3 regions of the Stutzerimonas tarimensis genome follow, and region 2 is predicted to be linked to each of the others. Evidence: predicted binding sites of a transcription regulator. Region 2 holds the regulator's gene; each other region holds the start of a gene.

Region 1 (2,266 bases), on a different contig from region 2:
ATCTCATGCAGATCGAGGATATTGTTGATGACGCGTTGTTCATCCTCGTCGAGCTTGTTCAACTCACGGCCCAACATGGTGAGCGCTTTGATTTCCTGACGAACGTCGTGCTCCGGCTCCTTGCCCCCGAACAGCTTCATCATCCGGTCGGAGAGCAGGATGAATGGTTTGAGCAGCGTGATCATGCTGTTCAGCAGAGGCGGCAGGTAAGGGGCCAGAGAACGCCAGTAGCGGGCGCCGATGGTCTTGGGAAGGATTTCAGACAGTACCAGGATCAGAATTGTCATGACTGCCGAGGCGATGCCCAGGTAACCACTTCCGAAAACGACTGTTACTTGTGCGCCCACGCCCGTTGCGCCAACGGTGTGGGCAACAGTATTCAGCGTCAGGATCGCCGCCAGCGGTTGGTCCACCTTGTCTTTCAATGCCTTCAGCTTTTCATAAAGCTTTGGCTTTGCCGCCTTTTGATGAGCAATAAAGCTAGGGGTCAGTGAAAGAAGGGCAGCCTCAAGGACAGAGCAGATGAATGAGACAAGAATGGATAAGACAGCGAACGCTATCAGGAGAGTCATGGAGCCAGGATTGCTGAAGGAGGGAAAATTACTGTACAGCAACGCCCGTCCAGTTCTTGGGCCCTGACCGAGCACGTTGAAACATTTTATTTCAATGCTCCGCGCCGGCCTTGATCGGTCCCGAGACAGTGGCCGGTTCCCCGTGATGAAGCTTCCTCCCGGATCGGCCAGGAGCTGCACGTGAAATGTGTACGGCGCTCGCCGACGCTCACCCGGCTGGTTTACGGATAGCGATCGATCAGCCAGCCCTCGATCGCCTTCGGAAGGCGAAGCCTGTTCCCTCCGCTGACTGAGCGCCGCACCGTCCATCGATCAGGTGCACTGTGCGCTCAGGATATGCCGGGTGCGCTCGATAACGACAATGGCTATCCCGCCTGGGCCGCCGCCAGGGCGAGCTTTCCGTTCTGTTGCATGGCAGCGGTCGTAGAGCCGTCGATCAACCAATCCTTCACATCGACCCTGTCGAAGCAGACTCATGAGGTGCAAGCGCACGTGTTCAGGAATATCTCCCTCAGCTTCAAGCTCTTGCTGATCCTGGTATTTCCGCTGGTTGGCTTTCTCTGGCTCGCCAGCCTCTACCTGATTGGCAACTACCAGACCCTTCGTGACATGGACAGCACTCTTGCGGCCACGGCGGTTGCGGAGCGCATCAGTCAGCTGATTACCAGCGTGCAGCGTGAGCGGGGCGCCAGTGGGGTGTTTCTCGGCAGCGGGGGGCGCTCCATGGGCGATGCCGTGGTTCGCCTGCGCCAGCAGACTGACGAAGCGATCACCGCCGTTCGCGCCCTGTCGGTGGATGACGCAGCTGCGCAACAGGCATTGCTCGTGCTGAACGGGCTGCCGGCCACACGCAACCGGATCGATGCTCACAGCCTCAGCGGCCCAGAATCCGGGGCACGCTACACCGAGACCATCCAGGTGCTTATCGATTACACCCATGCCCTGGAACGCGGTATCGGTGACGCCGAACTTGCGCGCACCCTGGGCTCGCTCAACGACTTCATCGAGATGAAGGAGCGCGCCGGACGCGAGCGGGCGCTCTTGGGTGTGGTGTTCAATCAGGACCGCTTCGATGCCGATTCGCTGTCGGCCTTCAGTCGTAACCTGGGCGAATTCAATGCCTACGCCGAGGCGTTCCGGCGTACGTCACCGGAATTCCTGGTCCGTCAGCTCGATGAGAAGCTGCAACAGCCTGCCGCCGAAGAGGTCGCCAGGCTGCAGCGGCTCGGCTACGAGATCCCCCTGGGCCAACCGCTTGGGGTCAGGCCGGAGATCTGGTTCGAGACCGCAACCCGGCGCATCGACCTGCTCGGTGAAGTCGAGCAGGCACTGGGGCGCGCGGTCGGCGCAGCTGCCGCCCAGGCGCGCGACGAGGCGAGCCGGGCGTTGTGGCTGACTGTCATTGCGGTGCTCGGCGCCCTGGTGGCCGTAGCGGTGCTGTCCTGGCTGATCATCCGCAACATCAAGCAGGCCGTGGATCAAGTGAACCGCAGCCTGTTGGCGCTGGCCGGACGGGATCTGACAGCGCAGGTGTCCTACCAGGGGCGCGACGAATTCGGCACCATCTCGGCCAACCTCAATCGCATGGCCCGGGAGCTTCGGGAGGTGGTGCAGGACATCGGCAGTGCCACCGCCCAGGTGGCGACGGCGGCCGAGGAGTCTTCCGCCGTCACCCTGCAGACCAGCCAGAGCGT
Region 2 (2,266 bases):
TCACCGTTCTGCAGGCTGCGCATGAGAAATTGGTCGATGCGCCTGGTCAGCTCGCGAAATTGCTCGGCGTTCATCTCGCGCCGCAGGAAGCGTTGCCAGTCGGCCGCCAGGCTCTGCGCCTCGTAACTGATGTAATTGACCAGCGGCGCGCATTCCTCGACCCGATCCATGGTGCGATTGGCGGCCTTTTCGGTCATTTCGACGACATAGGACAGCCGGTCGGTGGCATCGGTGATCTGCGACGCCTCGCCATGTCCGGCGCGCGCGTCGATTTCCAGCTTGACGATGGCGCTGTGAAGCTCGCGAGTGAGCTTTCCCACCTCGGCGTAGAGGCCGCGGTCACGTGACTGGTTGAGCTTGTTGATGATGTCCGTTGCTTCAGCGAAGCGCCCTTGCTGGAGGCTCTCGATCAGTTCAGGAGCGTTGGCCCTGAGGCTACCCTCGAAGTCGCTCGGGGCGGCATTGTCTGTCTGCGCCATATAGCCCTCTCGGCGAACTCAGTTGCTCACGCGCTGGAAGATCTTGTCGATCTTTTCTTTGAGCACCTGGGCCGTGAACGGCTTGACCACATAACCATTTACCCCGGCCTGCGCGGCCTCGATGATCTGGTCGCGCTTGGCCTCGGCGGTCACCATCAGCACCGGCAGGTGCTTGAGGCGCTCGTCGGCACGCACTGCACGCAGCAGGTCGATGCCGCTCATGCCGGGCATGTTCCAGTCGGTCACGAGAAAGTCGAAGCTGCCGCTCTGCAACATCGGCAACGCGGTGGTGCCGTCGTCCGCTTCAGCGGTATTGGTAAAGCCGAGATCACGCAAAAGATTCTTGATGATCCGCCTCATCGTCGAAAAGTCGTCGACGATGAGGATCTTCATGTTCTTGTCCAAGGTTCGACCTCCAAAAAAGCCTCAATAACCCGGCGAATGGCCTAGCGCGCTCGCCACTCACCCAGGCGCGCGCGCAAGCGGGCAGCACACTGACTGTGCAACTGGCTGACGCGCGACTCGCTGACTCCCAGCACCTGACCGATTTCCTTCAGGTTCAATTCTTCATCATAGTAAAGTGATATCACTAATTTTTCTCGCTCGGGCAACTGGGCGATCGCCTCCACCAGGGCGCGCTGGAAGCGCTCGTCCTCCAGTTCCCGGAACGGCTCCGGATGCGCGCTTTCGGCATCCTCGTTGAGGTCGCCGCCCTCGCCTGCCTGGAATAGATCGTCGAAACTGAACAGGCGACTGCCCTGGGTATCGCCCAGGATGCCGTAATAATCTTCGAGACTTATCTCTAGTTCGGCCGCGACCTCATGATCTTTAGCGTCGCGCCCGGTACGCGCCTCCACCACCCGTATCGCGTCGCTGACCATGCGAGTGTTACGGTGGACCGAGCGCGGCGCCCAGTCCCCCTTGCGCACCTCGTCGAGCATCGCGCCGCGGATGCGGATGCCCGCGTAGGTCTCGAAGCTGGCACCCTTGCCGGCATCGTATTTGCCAGAGGCTTCCAGCAGGCCGATCATGCCGGCCTGCATCAGGTCGTCGAGCTGCACGCTGGCCGGCAGACGCGCCAGCAGGTGGTAGGCGATGCGCTTGACCAGAGGCGCGTACTGCTCGACCAGGCGACGCGAATCGCTGGCCTGGGCCTTGTTGGAATACATGCGAAGTCCCGCGCCAGTCATGCCGAAGTACCTGCAACAGGCTGAACCATACGTTCGATGAAAAACTCGAGATGGCCGCGCGGGTTGACCGGCAGCGGCCAGTTGTCGACCTTCTGCGCGATCGCCTTGATGGCCAGGGCGCACTTGGAACGCGGATAGGCTTCGTACACGGCGCGCTGCTTTTGCACGGCCTTGCGCACCATCTCGTCATAGGGCACGGCGCCGACATATTGCAGGGCGACGTCCAGGAAGCGGTCGGTCACCTTGCTCAGCTTGGCGAACAGGTTGCGCCCTTCCTGAGGGGTATGCGCCATGTTGGCGAGCACGCGAAAGCGATTCACGCCAAAGTCGCGGTTGAGCAGCTTGATCAGTGCATAGGCATCGGTGATGGAGGTGGGCTCGTCGGTGACCACCAGCAAGACTTCCTGCGCCGCGCGCACGAAACTGATCACGCCATCGCCGATGCCCGCCGCAGTGTCCACGATCAGCACATCGACGTTGTCGCCGATGTCGCTGAAAGCCTGGATCAGGCCAGCATGCTGCAAGGGCGAAAGCTGCACCATGCTCTGGGTGCCCGACGCCGCCGGCACGATCTGGATGCCGCCCGGCCCCGGAATC
Region 3 (2,266 bases), 110 kb from region 2:
GCAGGCGCCAATACGGGCTCGCGCCGCACACCGGCCAGCGCTGCCGCGCAGAAGCCACCCGACACCGCACGCGCCAGCAGGGACGGGGCGATCGTCCGGTCCGGTGCGAAGGGCATCTTGTCGCCCAGGAGCTCACCCACCGCCAACGGCAGCAGCCACCGTTGCGTCCTTGGCGCCGCCAACCGCTCGGCCGGCCCGCCCGCGCCGTCGATGTCCGACCTTTCGGCCAACGCTGCCCCGACCATCGTTGGCGCCAGCATGCTGCGCATACCCGTCACCACCCCAATGGCCAACGCACCCCATAAAAGGCTGCCTGATCCTGTCATGTTCCGGTCTCCCGATGATTGAAGGGTTCGACCGGGTCAGGTGGGGTGGCGTTCAGGTGTGAGGACGGGCAGTTGAGGCATGCCCTGCCCCATAAGCCGGTCGATGGCCGCGCCTGGCCCCCGCTTGTTTGTAGGCGCGAGCTCGCTCCCGAATGGGCGAGATTGCTTGGCCCCGGCGCGGCCCCGTTCGCGAGCAAGCTCGCTCCTACAGGAGTAAGGACCCGGGCCGATAAGCAGGTGCGGGGCACGACCGGTTCGCGGAGCTGGAGTTACGCGCTGCCGATCCCTAATGGCCTATTGCAACTTCCCGGGAAAAAAATGCTAAAGCCTTTCGGGCAGGCGCCGATAAGGATTTGGAACGCGAACTCATCGGGCTTCTGAAGCCACCGACCTAGAGGTCGCAAGCTCAGGCAAACACAGGTCCTTCGGAGGACAGCATCATGGCCTTGACCGTCAACAGCAACATCACTTCCCTGAACGTTCAGAAGAACCTGAACAAGGCTGCCGGCAACCTCGGCGAGAGCATGCAGCGCCTGTCCAGCGGCCTGAAGATCAACAGCGCCAAGGACGATGCCGCCGGCCTGCAGATCTCCAACCGTCTGACCAACCAGATCAGCGGCCTGAACACCGCGGTCAAGAACGCCAACGACGGTATCTCCATCGCCCAGACGGCCGAAGGCGCGATGCAGGAATCCACCAACCTGCTGCAGCGCATGCGCGAACTGTCCCTGCAGTCGGCCAACGGTTCCAACAGCGAAGACGACCGCAAGGCCCTGCAGGAAGAATTCACCGCCCTGTCCGGTGAACTGACCCGTATCGCCAAGACCACCAGCTTTGGTGGCAAGAATCTGTTGGACGGCACCTTCGGCAGCACCAGCTTCCAGATCGGCGCCAATGCGAATCAGACCGTTTCTTTCGGACTGAGCAGTGTCGCGTCCAAAGATCTGAAGGGCACTTACAGCAGCGCTTCTGCTGAAGGAGCTGCGCCTGCTGGTCTGCAGGCTAAGACGACCGGGGATGTGGTGAATGTCAGCACCGTGGATGCAGCTGCGGTAGCCTCCACCTACACCAGCGGCGGCACAGGCGCGATTACCGACTTCAGCGGTGCCAACGCAGCCACCTTCCAGATTGGCGGCACCAGCATTACCCTGAACACGAACCTGACCAACACGGCAGGCGTTGCGGGCGAGATCCAGGCACAATTGACCGCAGCCGGCAACACCAGCATCACAGCAGCGGAAAGTGGCGGTAACATTGTTCTGACCAATGCCGCTGGCACAGGTGTGACCGTCACAGGCGGTGAAACGGTGTTTGGCAACGCGCCGACCAGCGTTGAAGGCTCTCCAGCAACAACCGCAGGCACCGCCCCCATTACCGGCACTTCCGTCATCGGCTCTGCTGGCGCCATAAAGGTGAACGACCAAGACGTCACCTTTACTGCCGCCGATGACGTCGACACTATCCTTAGTGCCATCTCCACCGCCACCGGCGGCGCCGTAACCGGCACCGTGGAAAATGGCCGGATCACGCTGACCTCCAGCGATGGAGCACCGGTCAAGCTGGAAGATGCCACCGGCACCGCCGGTCAAGGTGCCCTGGCGAAGCTGGGCCTGAAGGCCGGTGAAACCGATGCCAAGCTCCAGTCTGCCACTTCCATAACCCTGAACGGCACGGAGATCAAGTTGGGCGAAGGCGACGACATGGACACCATCGTCACTGCCATCAACACCGCCAGCACCGGTGTTACCGCCAGCAAGAACGAAGACGGCACCCTGAAGCTGAGTTCGGACAAGGATTTCACTGTCGCCGATGGCGCCAAGGGCACCGGCTTGGCAGCGCTGGGCCTGGCCGCAGGTTCCTCGGCAGCCGTTACCCAGGAAACGACCGTCAGCAACCTGGACATCAGCACCGCCGAAGGCTCCCAACAAGCCATCCAAGTC

What was found. The regulator FliA, encoded in region 2, starts transcription of late flagellar genes. The targets are predictions, from matches to a motif close to CTAAAGTTTNNNNNNNNNNNGCCGNTAA.
Region 1: a site for FliA is predicted at 901-928, ahead of ACFOMF_RS09270 (methyl-accepting chemotaxis protein). Genes of this name have one in related genera too.
Region 3: a site for FliA is predicted at 648-675, ahead of ACFOMF_RS17960 (flagellin N-terminal helical domain-containing protein). Genes of this name have one in related genera too.

The regions. Positions count from the first base shown of each region.
Region 1 covers NZ_JBHRXZ010000022.1:32,153-34,418, reverse strand. Annotated here, with positions in the region: gene ACFOMF_RS09275 (CNNM domain-containing protein) at 1-572, opposite strand, end outside; gene ACFOMF_RS09270 (methyl-accepting chemotaxis protein) at 1,065-2,266, shown strand, end outside.
Region 2 covers NZ_JBHRXZ010000029.1:43,539-45,804, reverse strand. Annotated here, with positions in the region: gene ACFOMF_RS17410 (protein phosphatase CheZ) at 1-479, opposite strand, end outside; gene ACFOMF_RS17405 (chemotaxis response regulator CheY) at 498-872, opposite strand; gene fliA (RNA polymerase sigma factor FliA) at 926-1,669, opposite strand; gene fleN (flagellar synthesis regulator FleN) at 1,666-2,266, opposite strand, start outside.
Region 3 covers NZ_JBHRXZ010000029.1:153,249-155,514, reverse strand. Annotated here, with positions in the region: gene ACFOMF_RS17965 (DUF4126 domain-containing protein) at 1-326, opposite strand, end outside; gene ACFOMF_RS17960 (flagellin N-terminal helical domain-containing protein) at 767-2,266, shown strand, end outside.